One region of the Streptomyces sp. NPDC039424 genome, then DNA from elsewhere that is predicted to be linked to it. Evidence: riboswitches for the same ligand, from Rfam matches in the RefSeq annotation. Region 1 holds a riboswitch; each other region holds the start of a gene.
The links. Region 1 has a riboswitch for cyclic di-AMP ahead of ACZ7L0_RS25095 (transglycosylase family protein). Riboswitches for the same ligand answer to the same signal wherever they lie in the genome.
Positions count from the first base shown of each region.

Region 2: linked by a shared signal. The riboswitch ahead of ACZ7L0_RS25595 (C40 family peptidase) and the one ahead of ACZ7L0_RS25095 (transglycosylase family protein) in region 1 are both predicted to bind cyclic di-AMP.
Region 3: linked by a shared signal. The riboswitch ahead of ACZ7L0_RS01165 (M23 family metallopeptidase) and the one ahead of ACZ7L0_RS25095 (transglycosylase family protein) in region 1 are both predicted to bind cyclic di-AMP.
Region 4: linked by a shared signal. The riboswitch ahead of ACZ7L0_RS04290 (M23 family metallopeptidase) and the one ahead of ACZ7L0_RS25095 (transglycosylase family protein) in region 1 are both predicted to bind cyclic di-AMP.

Region 1 is NZ_JBVKAI010000010.1:202,108-205,287, forward strand. It holds gene ACZ7L0_RS25090 (transglycosylase family protein) at 13-1,029, shown strand; cyclic di-AMP (ydaO/yuaA leader) riboswitch at 1,212-1,394, shown strand; gene ACZ7L0_RS25095 (transglycosylase family protein) at 1,399-2,106, shown strand; gene eno (phosphopyruvate hydratase) at 2,410-3,180, shown strand, end outside.
Region 2 is NZ_JBVKAI010000011.1:14,360-17,539, forward strand. It holds gene ACZ7L0_RS25590 (PP2C family protein-serine/threonine phosphatase) at 1-714, shown strand, start outside; cyclic di-AMP (ydaO/yuaA leader) riboswitch at 897-1,071, shown strand; gene ACZ7L0_RS25595 (C40 family peptidase) at 1,080-2,678, shown strand; gene ACZ7L0_RS25600 (NAD-dependent epimerase/dehydratase family protein) at 2,654-3,180, opposite strand, start outside.
Region 3 is NZ_JBVKAI010000001.1:233,573-236,752, reverse strand. It holds gene ACZ7L0_RS01170 (alpha-galactosidase) at 1-941, shown strand, start outside; cyclic di-AMP (ydaO/yuaA leader) riboswitch at 1,249-1,407, shown strand; gene ACZ7L0_RS01165 (M23 family metallopeptidase) at 1,412-2,347, shown strand; gene ACZ7L0_RS01160 (SGNH/GDSL hydrolase family protein) at 2,600-3,180, shown strand, end outside.
Region 4 is NZ_JBVKAI010000001.1:937,546-940,725, forward strand. It holds gene ACZ7L0_RS04285 (GntR family transcriptional regulator) at 1-655, opposite strand, end outside; gene ACZ7L0_RS04290 (M23 family metallopeptidase) at 842-1,612, opposite strand; cyclic di-AMP (ydaO/yuaA leader) riboswitch at 1,626-1,786, opposite strand; gene ACZ7L0_RS04295 (M16 family metallopeptidase) at 2,001-3,180, opposite strand, start outside.

The sequences.
Region 1 (3,180 bases):
AAAGGTCACCGCATGCTCTCCGGGAACGGTCGACACCGTCGCCCCCGTCAGGCTCCGGCTCTCCTCGTCGCGGCCGGCGTGACCGGCTCCGCCATCGCCATCCCGCTCCTCGGCGCCACCGCCGCGAACGCGGCCGACGGGACCACATGGGACAAGGTGGCCGAGTGCGAGAGCGGCGGCTCCTGGAGCGCCAGCACCGGCAACGGGTACTACGGCGGCCTGCAGCTCTCCCAGGACGACTGGGACGCGCACGGTGGACTGGAGTACGCCACCAGCCCCGACCAGGCCAGCCGCTCGCAGCAGATCGCGGTCGCCGAGAAGATCCTCGACGACAAGGGCACCACCCCCTGGGCCACCTGCGCCCTGCTCTCCGGACTCACCTCGGACTCCGGTTCGGTCGATGTGGACACCGGCGTCGGGGACTCCGATTCATCCGATTCCGGCAACTCCTCCGGTTCTTCCAATTCCTCCGGTTCGTCTGACTCTTCGAAGCCTTCGGACTCCTCGTCCGGATCATCCGGTAAGTCCGGTTCGGGCTCGTCGTCCGACTCGTCCTCCAGTGCCTCCCCGTCGCCGAGCGCGGGCAAGGGCAGTGGTGCCGATGCCAAGGACGGCTCCTCCGATGCCACCGAGTCGGACAAGTCGGCATCTTCTGACTCCGGAGGCACTCAGGGGAGTGGCGACTCCTCCACGACTGCCCCCGAAGCCGACGACTCGGACAATTCATGGCAGACCGGGGGTTCTTGGAGTCTTGTCGACACCGGGGCCGTCAATAGTGGCCGCCATCGGGGCGACAGTGCGGACGAAAGCGTGACAAACGGTCAAACCGCCGCTTCTTCCGGCCGTCACGCCGCACGCGGCTACACCGTCCACTCCGGTGACACCCTCGCCTCCATCGCCGACTCCCTTGACCTCGAGGGCGGATGGCGGGTGCTCTACGATGCCAACAAGGACGCCATCGGCACCGACCCGAACAACATCGCCCCCGGTCAGACCCTCGAAGTTGGTACCGAAACGGGCGAAAAGTAGGCGGAGTTGGCGCCCCACTTCACACCCAATGTCCTGTTTGGTGAAAGTGTGGGATGAGTCTCAGAAGCCCTGATCGTCTTTGAAATTCCGTCGGCCGCGTGTCTACGGTCGTGACCGCTCGTCACCACGAGCCCCGGCTGCCGCAACGCCGAATCCTGCCAGTGGCCGCCCGGGAACAGTCGTCGCGTAAAGCGCCGTAGGCAGGAGCGGGGGACCCAAGGTAAGCGCCGGGCCCGGGAGTTCAGACGACCGGGAACGGCTTGGGGTGAAGCCGCGCCTCGCACGAGAACCACGCGAGGTGCGGCCGGGCAACTCAACCGGCCCGAACCCGACAGCTCACCTCGCAGGCGTCGGTGAGGGGATCGATCCATGCTGTTTTCCAGCAAGGGCAAGCACCGCCGTCCGTCCAAGGCCGTCCGCGCCATCGCCGTCGCCGGTGTCACCGGCGCCGCCGTCGCCGCCCCGCTGATGGCGGCCGGCAACGCCTCCGCCGCCACCGCCTCCGAGTGGGACACCGTGGCCCAGTGCGAGTCCGGCGGCAACTGGTCCATCAACACCGGCAACGGCTACTACGGCGGTCTGCAGTTCTCCGCCTCCACCTGGGCCGCGTACGGCGGCACCCAGTACGCCCCGCAGGCCAACCAGGCCTCCAAGGCCCAGCAGATAGCCGTCGCCGAGAAGGTCCTCGCCGCCCAGGGCAAGGGCGCCTGGCCGGTCTGCGGCAAGGGCCTGTCCAGCGCCGCGTACACCGGCTCCTCCGCCGGGTCGAGCAACAGCTCCTCGAACTCCTCCAGCTCCTCGGACTCCGCGGGCTCCACCACCACCCGCTCGACCGACCAGCAGGCCGCCTCCCGCTCCAGCGAGCGTCCGGCCGCGAGCAAGACCGTCACCACCCCGACCGGCAAGAAGGTCAAGAAGGGCGACGGCGAGTACAAGGTCGTCGCCGGTGACACCCTCAGCTCGATCGCCCAGAAGCAGAACGTCGCGGGCGGCTGGCAGAAGCTGTTCGAGCTGAACAAGGACATCGTCGAGGACGCCAACCTCATCTACCCGGGCCAGCAGCTGCACCTGAAGTGACACGCTGCTTGTAGCCGAACCACAGCGCCCTCCTAGGCGGGGCCTCCACAGTGGAGGCCTCGTGAGGGTCACCCCCCGTCCCCACGGGCTCCCCGCCCCGGTGCGTCCTCCCCCGTACGCACCGGGGCGGGGTTTTTTCTGCGCCCCCTTTGTTCCGTCAGGGAACAATGTGTACCGTCAGCCTGTCGTCACCGTGTCCACGGGACGGTCGGTCGGCTGCCGACGCCCCGGGGACGGTTAGGCTCTAGTCGCAAGGCACACCAGCCCCGCACTTCCAGCGTCACATCCAAGAAGGAGATGCTCGTGCCGTCCATCGACGTCGTCGTAGCCCGGGAAATCCTGGACTCCCGAGGCAACCCCACGGTCGAGGTCGAGGTCGGCCTCGACGACGGCAGCACCGGTCGTGCCGCCGTCCCCTCCGGCGCCTCCACGGGCGCCTTCGAGGCCATCGAGCTCCGCGACGGTGACCCCAACCGCTACCAGGGCAAGGGCGTCGAGAAGGCCGTCCTCGCCGTCATCGAGCAGATCGGCCCCGAGCTGGTCGGCTACGACGCCACCGAGCAGCGCCTGATCGACCAGGCGATGTTCGACCTGGACGCCACCGACAACAAGGGCTCCCTCGGCGCCAACGCGATCCTCGGCGTCTCGCTCGCCGTCGCCCACGCCGCCTCCGAGGCCAGCGACCTCCCCCTCTTCCGCTACCTGGGCGGCCCGAACGCGCACCTGCTGCCGGTGCCGATGATGAACATCCTGAACGGCGGCTCGCACGCCGACTCCAACGTGGACATCCAGGAGTTCATGATCGCCCCGATCGGCGCGGAGTCCTTCTCCGAGGCGCTGCGCTGGGGCACCGAGGTCTACCACACCCTGAAGAAGGTCCTGAAGGGCAAGGGCCTGTCCACCGGCCTCGGCGACGAGGGCGGCTTCGCCCCGAACCTCGGCTCCAACCGTGAGGCCCTCGACCTCATCCTCGAGGCCATCAAGGAAGCCGGCTACGCGCCGGGCGAGCAGATCGCGCTCGCGCTCGATGTCGCCGCGTCCGAGTTCTACAAGGACGGCAAGTACGAGTTCGAG
Region 2 (3,180 bases), on a different contig from region 1:
CGGGACCGGGAGGTGGCGCTCGCCCTCCAGGAGGCGATGCTCCCCGACCGCCGGCAGGTGGGGCGCCGCCGGGCCGCCGTGCGGTACCAGCCCGCGGTGAGCGCGCTGAACGTGTGCGGCGACTGGTACGACCTGGTCGACCGGGTCGGCGGTGACTGCATCGGCCTGTCGGTCGGCGACGTGGTCGGGCACGGTCTGCGGGCCGCCTGTGTGATGGGTCAGCTGCGCAGCGCGCTCAGCGCCGCCTGCCGGGTCGCCGAGGGGCCCGCGCAGGCCCTGAACGCCCTGGGGGAGTACGCCCATGTGGTCGACGGGGCGGAGTCGGCCACGGCCGTGGCGGCCTTCATCGACTTCGACCGGCGCAACCTGTCGTACAGCAGCGCGGGGCATCCGCCGCCCGTGCTGCTCCATGCCGACGGGAGCGTGGAGTTCCTCGACCGCGCCACCGATCCCCCGCTGGACGCGCGGCCGGACCCCCGGCCCCGGCCCGAGGCGCACACCGCCTTCGACCACGGGGCCACCCTCGTCCTGTACACCGACGGCCTGATCGAGCGGCGGCACGAGGACATCGACGCCGGGCTGGCCCACCTCGCCGACGTCCTCGTACGGCACCGGGACGCCGACCCGGAGGATCTCGCCGACGCCGTCCTGCGGGAGTTGCTGCCGCGGGAGGGTGCGACCGACGACACCGCGCTGGTCATCATGCGGCTGTGAGGCGGGAGTTCGTGCCGTCTTTACCCCCTCGTGCACCCTCTTCACCAGATGATCATGACCATCAAGATGAATATCACAATTACGTATCGGACATTCCGCGCTTCAACCTTCACACCAGCCACACATGTTCGTTAGGTTTACGCCCAGGCCGCACGGCTCCCCCCGGCGAACCCCGCCGGGCCGCGTGGCCTCCGCCGAGTCCGGTCCTTCCAGCGTGGCAGCCGGAGCCGGGGACCCACCGAAACTTGGGGTGAATCGGCCCAACCGCCCGACAGGGCAAGGGCCGTAGGGCATGCCTTCCACCATCGACCGCCCGAACCCGACAGCTAACCCGGTAGGCGGAGCACGGAAGGAGTACGTCCCCCATGGCGCGCGAAAGCCGCGACGAGGTTCGGCAGCGAATCGACACCCTCTACGACCAGGCCGAGAACGCCACCGGGAACTACAACGCGACCCGTGCGATGACCTCGGGGAATCGCACCCGCCCCTTCTCCGCGCTCAACGGGACGGGAGGGCGCTCCGGTTCCGGCCTCGACGGTGTCCCCCGGCAGTGGTTCGACGGCGCGCGCGCCAAGCTGGGGCCGACCGTGCCCGCCGCGCTGCCGGCCGACCGGGCGCCGAAACGCCCGGCGCCGGGCCGCTCCGCGGAGCGGCCGGCGGCCGGTCTGCTCGGCCGTGAGCCGCTTCCGGAGCTGACCGCCGGGCCGGCGGCCGGCCGGGCCGTCGCGGAGCTCACCGCCCGGCCCGTCGCCGCGCTGCCCGCCGCGTCGGAGGCACGGCGCGAGCTGGAGCCGCCCAAGGCCCTCCCGGGCCCCGCCACCGAGCGGGAGCCTTCCAGCCCGGCGACCGCCAAGAGCCGCAACCAGCGGAAGCTGGCCGAGGCCCGCGAGCTGCTGTCCCGGCGCACCGCCCAGCCGGCCTCGCAGCCCCTGGCCCTCGAACCACCGCGACCGGCCGAGACCGCCTGGCGCGCCGCGGGAGCCCTCACCTCCGGCCCCCTGACGGGCACCGGCTCCTTCCCCACCGCCACGGCCCCCCTGACCGACACCGGCACGTTCGCCGTTCCCAACCCGCTGACGAACACCGGGACCTTCGCGGTCCCCAACCCCGTCGCCAACACCGGGACCTTCGCAGTCCCCGACCCGGTCACCGACACCGGATCCTTCGCAGTCCCCAACCCGGTCACCGACACCGGATCCTTCGCAGTCCCCAACCCCGTCGCCAACACCGGGACCTTCGCGGTCCCCAACCCGCTGACCAACACTGGGACCTTCGCCGTCCCCAACCCCCTGACGGACACCGGGTCGTTCGCCGCCGCGGCCCCCCTGACCGACACGGGCTCCTTCCCCGCCGCGGCCCCCCTGACCGGTACCGGGACCTTCGCCGTCCCCGAGCCGCTCACGAGCTCCGGATCCTTCGCGGTCCCCAACCCGCTCACGGACACCGGGTCCTTCGCCGCCGCGGCCCCCTTGACCGAGACCGGATCCTTCGCCGCCCCCAACCCGCTCACGAACACCGGGACCTTCCCCGCCGCCCCCCTGACCGACACCGGATCATTGGCCGCTCCCGCCCCTGTCATCGCCCCCGCCCCCCAGTCCCCGTACGACGGCAAGGCAGCGAAGGCGATCGCCTTCGCCCGGGCGCAGATCGGGCGGCCCTGTGTCTGGGGTGCGACCGGACCGGAGTCGTACGACTGCTCCAGTCTGATCCAGGCCGCCTGGCGCGTCGCGGGCGTGACGCTGCCCCGGTCCGCGCAGCAGCAGGCGGACGCGGGCATGCCGCTCGCGCTGAGCGACGCGCAGGCCGGAGATCTCGTGTTCTTCTTCGACGACGACAGGCACGTCGGCCTCTACGTCGGCAACGGCATGATGATCCACGCACCGGGCCCGGGCGCGTACATCCGCGAGGAGTCGGTGTACGGCGCCGGGGAGTCGGCGATTCACCGGGTCGTACGGCCGGCGTGAGGCCGGCCGCGCCGGCTCTCGTAGTGGTCCAGCAGGGTCTCCTCGACCGGGCGGTAGGTGAGGCCCAGTTCGCGCACGCTCCGGCTGTTGTCCACGCGGAATCGGATGCCGAGGTGTTTGCGGATGTAGTCCTGGGTGAGGCCGAAGGCCGGACCCAGGACGCGCACCGGCCAGTGCGGGAGCGCGGTGCGGGGCAGTCGCAGGTCGCGCGGATGGCGGGCGCGGATGATGCGGGACATCTCGTGGAAGGACGTCATCGTCTCGGCCGCGACGATGTAGCGGCCCCTGGCCGCCGGGTTCTCCGCCGCCAGGATGTGCGCGTCGGCCACGTCCCGTACGTCCGCCGTAGTGAAGCTGAAGTCCGGTGCGCCGTAGCAGAAGTAGCCCTTGAACAGCTCGTCGAGCAGGAACAGGCTGCCGGACTCGGACGCGGGAGTGAACGAGGGGCCCAGGACCAGGCCGGGGTTGACGGACACCATCCGCCAGCGGTCCTGCGCCTTCT
Region 3 (3,180 bases), on a different contig from region 1:
GGGTCGAGCCCGAGATGGTCAACCCCGACAGTGAGCTGTACCGCGCCCACCCCGACTGGGTGCAGTTCCAACCGGGACGAAAGCGGACGGAATTCCGCAATCAGCTCGTCCTCAACCTGGCCCGTGAGGACGTCCAGGAGTACCTCTGGCGGCAACTCGACGGTCTCCTGTCCAACGCCCCGGTCGACTACGTGAAGTGGGACTTCAACCGCTGCTTCACCGACGCGGGCTGGCCCGGCGAGCCGTACCCGCAGCGGCTGTGGGTGGACCACGTCCACGCCCTGTACGCGCTGCTCGACCGGCTGCGGGCGGCCCACCCGGGCGTGGCCTTCGAGTCCTGCTCGGGCGGCGGCGGCCGGATCGACCTCGGCGTGATGAGCCGTACGGACCAGGTGTGGACCTCCGACAACACCGACCCGCTGGACCGGCTCGCCATCCAGCACGGCTTCAGCCAGATCCACCCCGCGCGGACCATGGCCGCCTGGGTCACCGACAGTCCGAACACCCAGCTCAACGGCCGGGTCAGCACCCTGCGCTTCCGCTTCGTCAGCGCCATGGCCGGAGTCCTCGGCGTCGGCGGCGACCTCTCCGAGTGGACCGAGGAGGAGCTCACCGAGGCCCGGGAGTGGGTGGAGCTCTACAAGGAGATCCGTCCGGTCGTGCAGCGCGGCGAGCTCTACCGGCTGCGGCCCCCGGAGGGCGGGCTGAGCGCGTTGCAGTACGTCCTCGGGGACGAGGCGGTCGTCCTCGCCTGGCTCCAGGCACAGCGGTACGGCGAGCCGGTCCCGGCGCTGAGGCTCAGCGGCCTCGACCCCACGGCAGCGTACGAATGCCGCGAAACGGGCGAAGTTCACCGGGGTGCCGTCCTGCTGCACCACGGACTGCGCACCGGACTGCGCGGTGACTTCGATGCGACGGTTGTCCGTCTGCGTCGCATCTGAGTCTTCTGCCTGAATTAGCCCCTTCATCACAACTCGCCATGTAATAGCGGGACATGGGGGACGGGTGGGTGAGGAGCGTCATAGTGGTGACCGAGCGTCGCGCGTCATGTCCACGTAATTCGCAGGGTTTTCCTGGGAATTGAGGGCGCGAAGCCAGGGGGAATTCACGGAGGGTGACCGGGAATTCCCATAACGGATCAAGCGAAACACGGACAGAGGGAACCATCCGCTTGTCCCTGTGTGTCCTGCTCGCTTACGTTCGCCACCACTCCGGACGGACCGCCGAATCCTGCCGCCGCCCGGAACCCGCACACACTCACCCGTGCCCGGCAGGAGCGGGGGACCCACCAGGCACGACTGCCTGTTCCGGTCTCCGGAACAGGCTAGGGGTGAAGCCGCGCACCGCGCGGCCGGGCATCTCCAGCCCGAACCCGACAGCTCACCTCGCAGGCGCCGGAGAGGAACCCGTCATGCCCGCGAAGGGTAAGCACCGCCGTCCCAAGAACCGGCGTTTCACCCGCTCGATCGCCGTGGCCGGAACCGGCGGCGCCGCGCTGGCCCTGCCCCTCATGGGTGCCACCGGCGCCCATGCCGCCACCCCCGCCAAGGACTCGGCTCCCGAAAAGGCCGTCCAGGCCGTGCCGGTGGCCGAGAAGAAGACCTCCACCGCGCAGTCGGAAGTGCGCACCTACACGGTGAAGGCCGGCGACTACCTCTCCAGGATCGCCGACGAGCAGCACGTCAGCGGCGGCTGGCACCGGCTCTACGAGGACAACCGCGAGGCCGTCGGCAGCGACCCCTCACTGATCCACCCCGGCCTGAAGCTGAGCCTCGGCAAGAAGGCCGCGCCGACGAGCACCGAGTCCTCCGCTTCCACCGGCTCTTCGACCGCCTCGCGGGCCAAGTCGCCGTCCAAGCCCTCGTCGAAGCCGTCGGTGAAGTCCGACTCGCAGTCGGCGTCGCAGACCCGGTCCCGGTCGTCGTCCGGCGCCGCCACCGGCTTCACCCTCCCCGTGGCGAGCGCCGCCGTCGGCACCGGCTACCACGTGGCGGGCAGCATGTGGTCCAGCGGCTACCACACGGGCGTCGACTTCGTGGTCCCGACCGGCACCCCGCTCAAGGCCGTGGGCGCGGGCACGGTCGTCTCCGCGGGCTGGGGCGGCGCCTACGGCAACCAGGTCGTGATCAAGCTCGCCGACGGCTACTACGCCCAGTACGGCCACCTCTCCGCGCTCTCCGTCTCGGCCGGGCAGACCGTCTCCGCGGGCCAGCAGGTCGGCCTCTCCGGCGCGACCGGCAACGTGACCGGCCCGCACCTGCACTTCGAGATCCGCACCACGCCGAACTACGGCTCCGACGTGGACCCGGTCGCCTACCTGCGCTCGCACGGCGTCGCCGTCGCCTGACAGGCGGGCCATCAAGGCCACCGAAGGCCGGACCCCTGATCCCCGGGTCCGGCCTTCGGTGTGCCGACCGTCGGACCGTGGGAGCCATTTCCGGATCACCGGCTTCCGGGTGTGGCGTATTCCCGGATGACGCTTATTGGGGCAGTGGCTTATCTCACCGACCGTCAACCCCGTATTACGGTCGCGTAGGTCACATCGGAAGGTGAATCATGGTCCGACGTGGCAGACGATTCGAAGAATGACAACAGATCAGTGATCGGGTCGTACGTGGCGGTGGGGGACAGCTTCACCGAGGGCGTGGGCGACCCCGGCCCCGACGGGGCGTTCGTCGGCTGGGCCGACCGGTTCGCGGTACTGCTCGCGGACCGGCGGCCCGAGGGCGACTTCCGGTACGCGAACCTCGCGGTGCGCGGCAAACTGCTCGACCAGATCGTGGAGCACCAGGTCCCGCGGGCCGTCGAACTCGCCCCGGACCTGGTGTCCTTCTGCGCGGGCGGCAACGACATCATCCGGCCCGGCACCGACCCCGACGAGGTGGCCGAGCGCTTCGAGCGGTCGGTGGCGCGGCTCGTCTCCGTCGCCGGTACGGTCCTGGTGACGACCGGCTTCGACACCCGCGGTGTGCCCGTGCTCAAGCATCTGCGCGGCAAGATCGCCACGTACAACGGGCACGTCCGGGCCATCGCCGACCGGTACGGCTGTCCCGTGCTCGACCTGTGGTCCCTCAAGACGATCCAGGACCGGCGCGCCTGGGACCACGACCGGCTCCATCTCTCGCCCGACGGACACACGCGCGTGGCCCTGCGCGCCGGCCAGGTCCTCGGACTGGAGGT
Region 4 (3,180 bases), on a different contig from region 1:
TCCTCACACGTTCCGGGCGGTCCGCGCCGCCGGTGAAGCGCAGCCGGTGCGCGGCCGTGGCGCGCTCCGTGTGCAGCGCCGTGATCGTCCGCGCGCGCTCGCCGTCGCCGCGCGCCACCGCGTCCACGATGGCGCCGTGCTCGGCCCAGGACTCCACCGGGCTGGCGGGGGCCTCCACCGCGTACATCCAAGCGATCTTGTGCCGCAACTGGGTGAGCACGGAGGTCAGGGCCTGGCTGCCGGAGGCCTGCGCGAGCGTCTCGTGGAACCAGCCGCCCAGGGAGCGCAGGTCCTCGCTGTTGCCCCGGCGGGCCCGCTCCTGGCCCAGCCTGACCAGGCCCCGCAGCACCTTGAGATGCGCCTCGGTACGCCGCTGGGCGGCCCGGGCGGCGCCGAGCGGCTCCATCAGCATGCGCATCTCCAGCAGGTCGGCGGCCTCCTGCTCGGTCGGTTCGGCGACGCACGCGCCCGCGTGCCGCCGGGTCACCACGAAGCCCTCGGCCTCCAGGGTGCGCAGGGCCTCGCGGACGGGGACGCGCGAGACGCCGTAGCGGCGCGCGAGAAGCTCCTCGGTGAGGCGGCTGCCGCGCTCGTAGACACCGGCGACGATGTCGTCCCGGATCGCCGTGCAAACCGAGTGCGCCGGAATACGCATGACCGACCTCCGCCTTAATCCCCGTGAAACGTCGACGATGGACGTGTGTTCCGTGACTCTATTGCAATGAGCGGGAATTTCCGATGGCGGGCCGGAATCCATGGATATTTTTTGGACAGCGGGACATCCGAAACCGCGAAAGCCCCGGCGCGCGGCCGGGGCTTCCTACGGGTGCGCGGTGCTTCGTCAGACGTTCACGCCGTGCTTGCGGAGGTAGGAGACGGGGTCGACGTCGGAGCCGTACTCCGGGGTGGTGCGGGCCTCGAAGTGCAGGTGCGGCCCGGTGACGTTGCCGGTGGCGCCGGACAGGCCGATCTGCTGGCCCGGGGTGACCTTCTGGCCCACCGAGACGCCGATCGACGACAGGTGGCCGTACTGGGTGTACATGCCGTCGGCCATCTTGATCACGATCTGGTTGCCGTACGCCCCGCCCCAGCCGGTGGACACCACGGTGCCGGAGCCGACCGCGTGCACGGTGGTGCCGCTCGCGGCGTGGAAGTCGATACCGGTGTGGGAGCCGGAGGACCACAGGGAACTGCTGGCCTCGTAGCCGGTGGAGACGTAGGAGCCGGCGATCGGCGCCGTGAAGGCGTTCAGCCGCTCGCGCTCGGCCGCGCGGGCCGCCCGCGCCTTGGCCTCCACCGCCGCCTCGCGCGCCTTCTTCGCCTGCTCGGCGGCCTTCTTGCGCGCGGCCTCCTCGGCCGCCTTCAGCTCGGCGGCCTCCTTCTGGGCGGCGGCCTGGGCGTCGATGTGCTCGGGGATCGACTCGCTGATGGTGATGACCGGGGTGAGGGCGGTCTGCTCGGGCGCGGGCTCGGGCTCCGCGGCGAGCGCCGGGGCGGCGAGGGTGCCGATGGCGCCGGTGGTGGCGAGGGCGGCGACGCCCGCCGCACGGGCGGTGGTGCGGTGCATCCGGCTGGGACGACGGTGCTTCCCGGTGGCGCGGGTGAACGCCATGAAGTGGCTGATCCTTTCCTTCCTTCTCGCCTACCGGGTTAGCTGACGGGTTCGGAGCAGGAAGGTCTCCTACGGACCCCCTCGCTGGGCGCGCGGGCGTCCGATTCACCCCAGGGACGGTGGGTCCCCGGCTCCCCTGGCTCGCGCCGTACGGGGACTCGGCGATGACTGCCCGGTGCCGCGGATGCGGCGCGGTGCCTGACGGACAGCCCGCATGACGCTAAGCGGGACGGCTTTCAATCCTCAAACGGATCACGGCTTTTGTAGTGCATCCCACAGGGCAGACGGGCAACCTCTGCCCCAATTCGGACATCCCGCAGGGGGACATGGGAAACCAGAGGGGCCCTGGTGATCCCGTCGGTCACCAGGGCCCCACGCGCGCGTGCCGCTACTCGGCGGACACCACGGACACTTCACCGATGCCGAGGGCCTCGACCGGCTCCTTGATCTGGGCCGCGTCCCCGACCAGGATCGTCACCAGACGGTCGACCGGGAAGGCGTTCACGACCGCCGCGGTGGCCTCCACCGTGCCGGTCGCGGCGAGCTGCTGGTACAGCGTCGCCTGGTAGTCGTCGGGCAGGTACTGCTCGACCTGGTCGGCCAGCGTGCTCGCCACGGCCGCCGCCGTCTCGTACTTCAGCGGCGCCACCCCGACGAGGTTCTGCACGGCCACGTCGCGCTCGGCGTCGGTGAGGCCCTGCGCGGCCAGCGTGCGCAGCACCGCCCACAGGTCGCCCAGCGCCGGGCCGGTGTTCGGGGTGTCCACGGAGCCGCTGATGGCGAGCATCGAGGCGCCGTTGCCCTCGGGGCCGGACCGGAGGACCTGCCCGAACGAGCGCACGCCGTAGGTGTAGCCCTTCTCCTCGCGCAGGACGCGGTCCAGGCGGGAGGTGAGGGTGCCGCCGAGGCAGTAGGTGCCGAGCACCTGGGCGGGCCACACCCGGTCGTGCCGGTCGGAGCCGACCCGGCCGATGAGCAGCTGCGTCTGGACGGCGCCCGGGCGGTCGACGATGACGACGCGTCCGGTGTCGTCGGCGGTCACCGGCGGCACCGGCCGGGGCTGGGCCGCGGAGCCCTTCCAGGCGCCCAGGGTGTCACCGAGCAGCGCGTCCAGGTCGATGCCGGTGAGGTCGCCGACCACCACGGCGGTGGCGGTGGCGGGCCGCACGTGCCGCTCGTAGAAGGCGCGTACGGCCGCCGAGTCGATCTTGGCGACCGTGTCCTCGGTGCCCTGGCGCGGCCGGGACATCCGCGAGGTCGCCGGGAAGAGCTGCCTGGACAGCTCCTTGGCGGCGCGGCGGGAGGGGTTGGCCAGCTCGTGCGGGATCTCGTCGAGGCGGTTGCGCACCAGCCGCTCGACCTCGCTGTCGGCGAACGCCGGCGCCCTGAGGGCGTCGGCGAGCAGGCCGAGGGCCTTGCCGAGCCGGGAGGCCGGGACCTCCAGGCTGATGCGCACCCCGGGGTGGTCGGCGTGCGCGTCGAGGGTGGCGCCGCAGCGCTCCAGTTCGGCGGCGAACTCCTCGGCGGAGTGCTTGTCGGTGCCCTCGGAGAAGGCGCGCGCCATGATC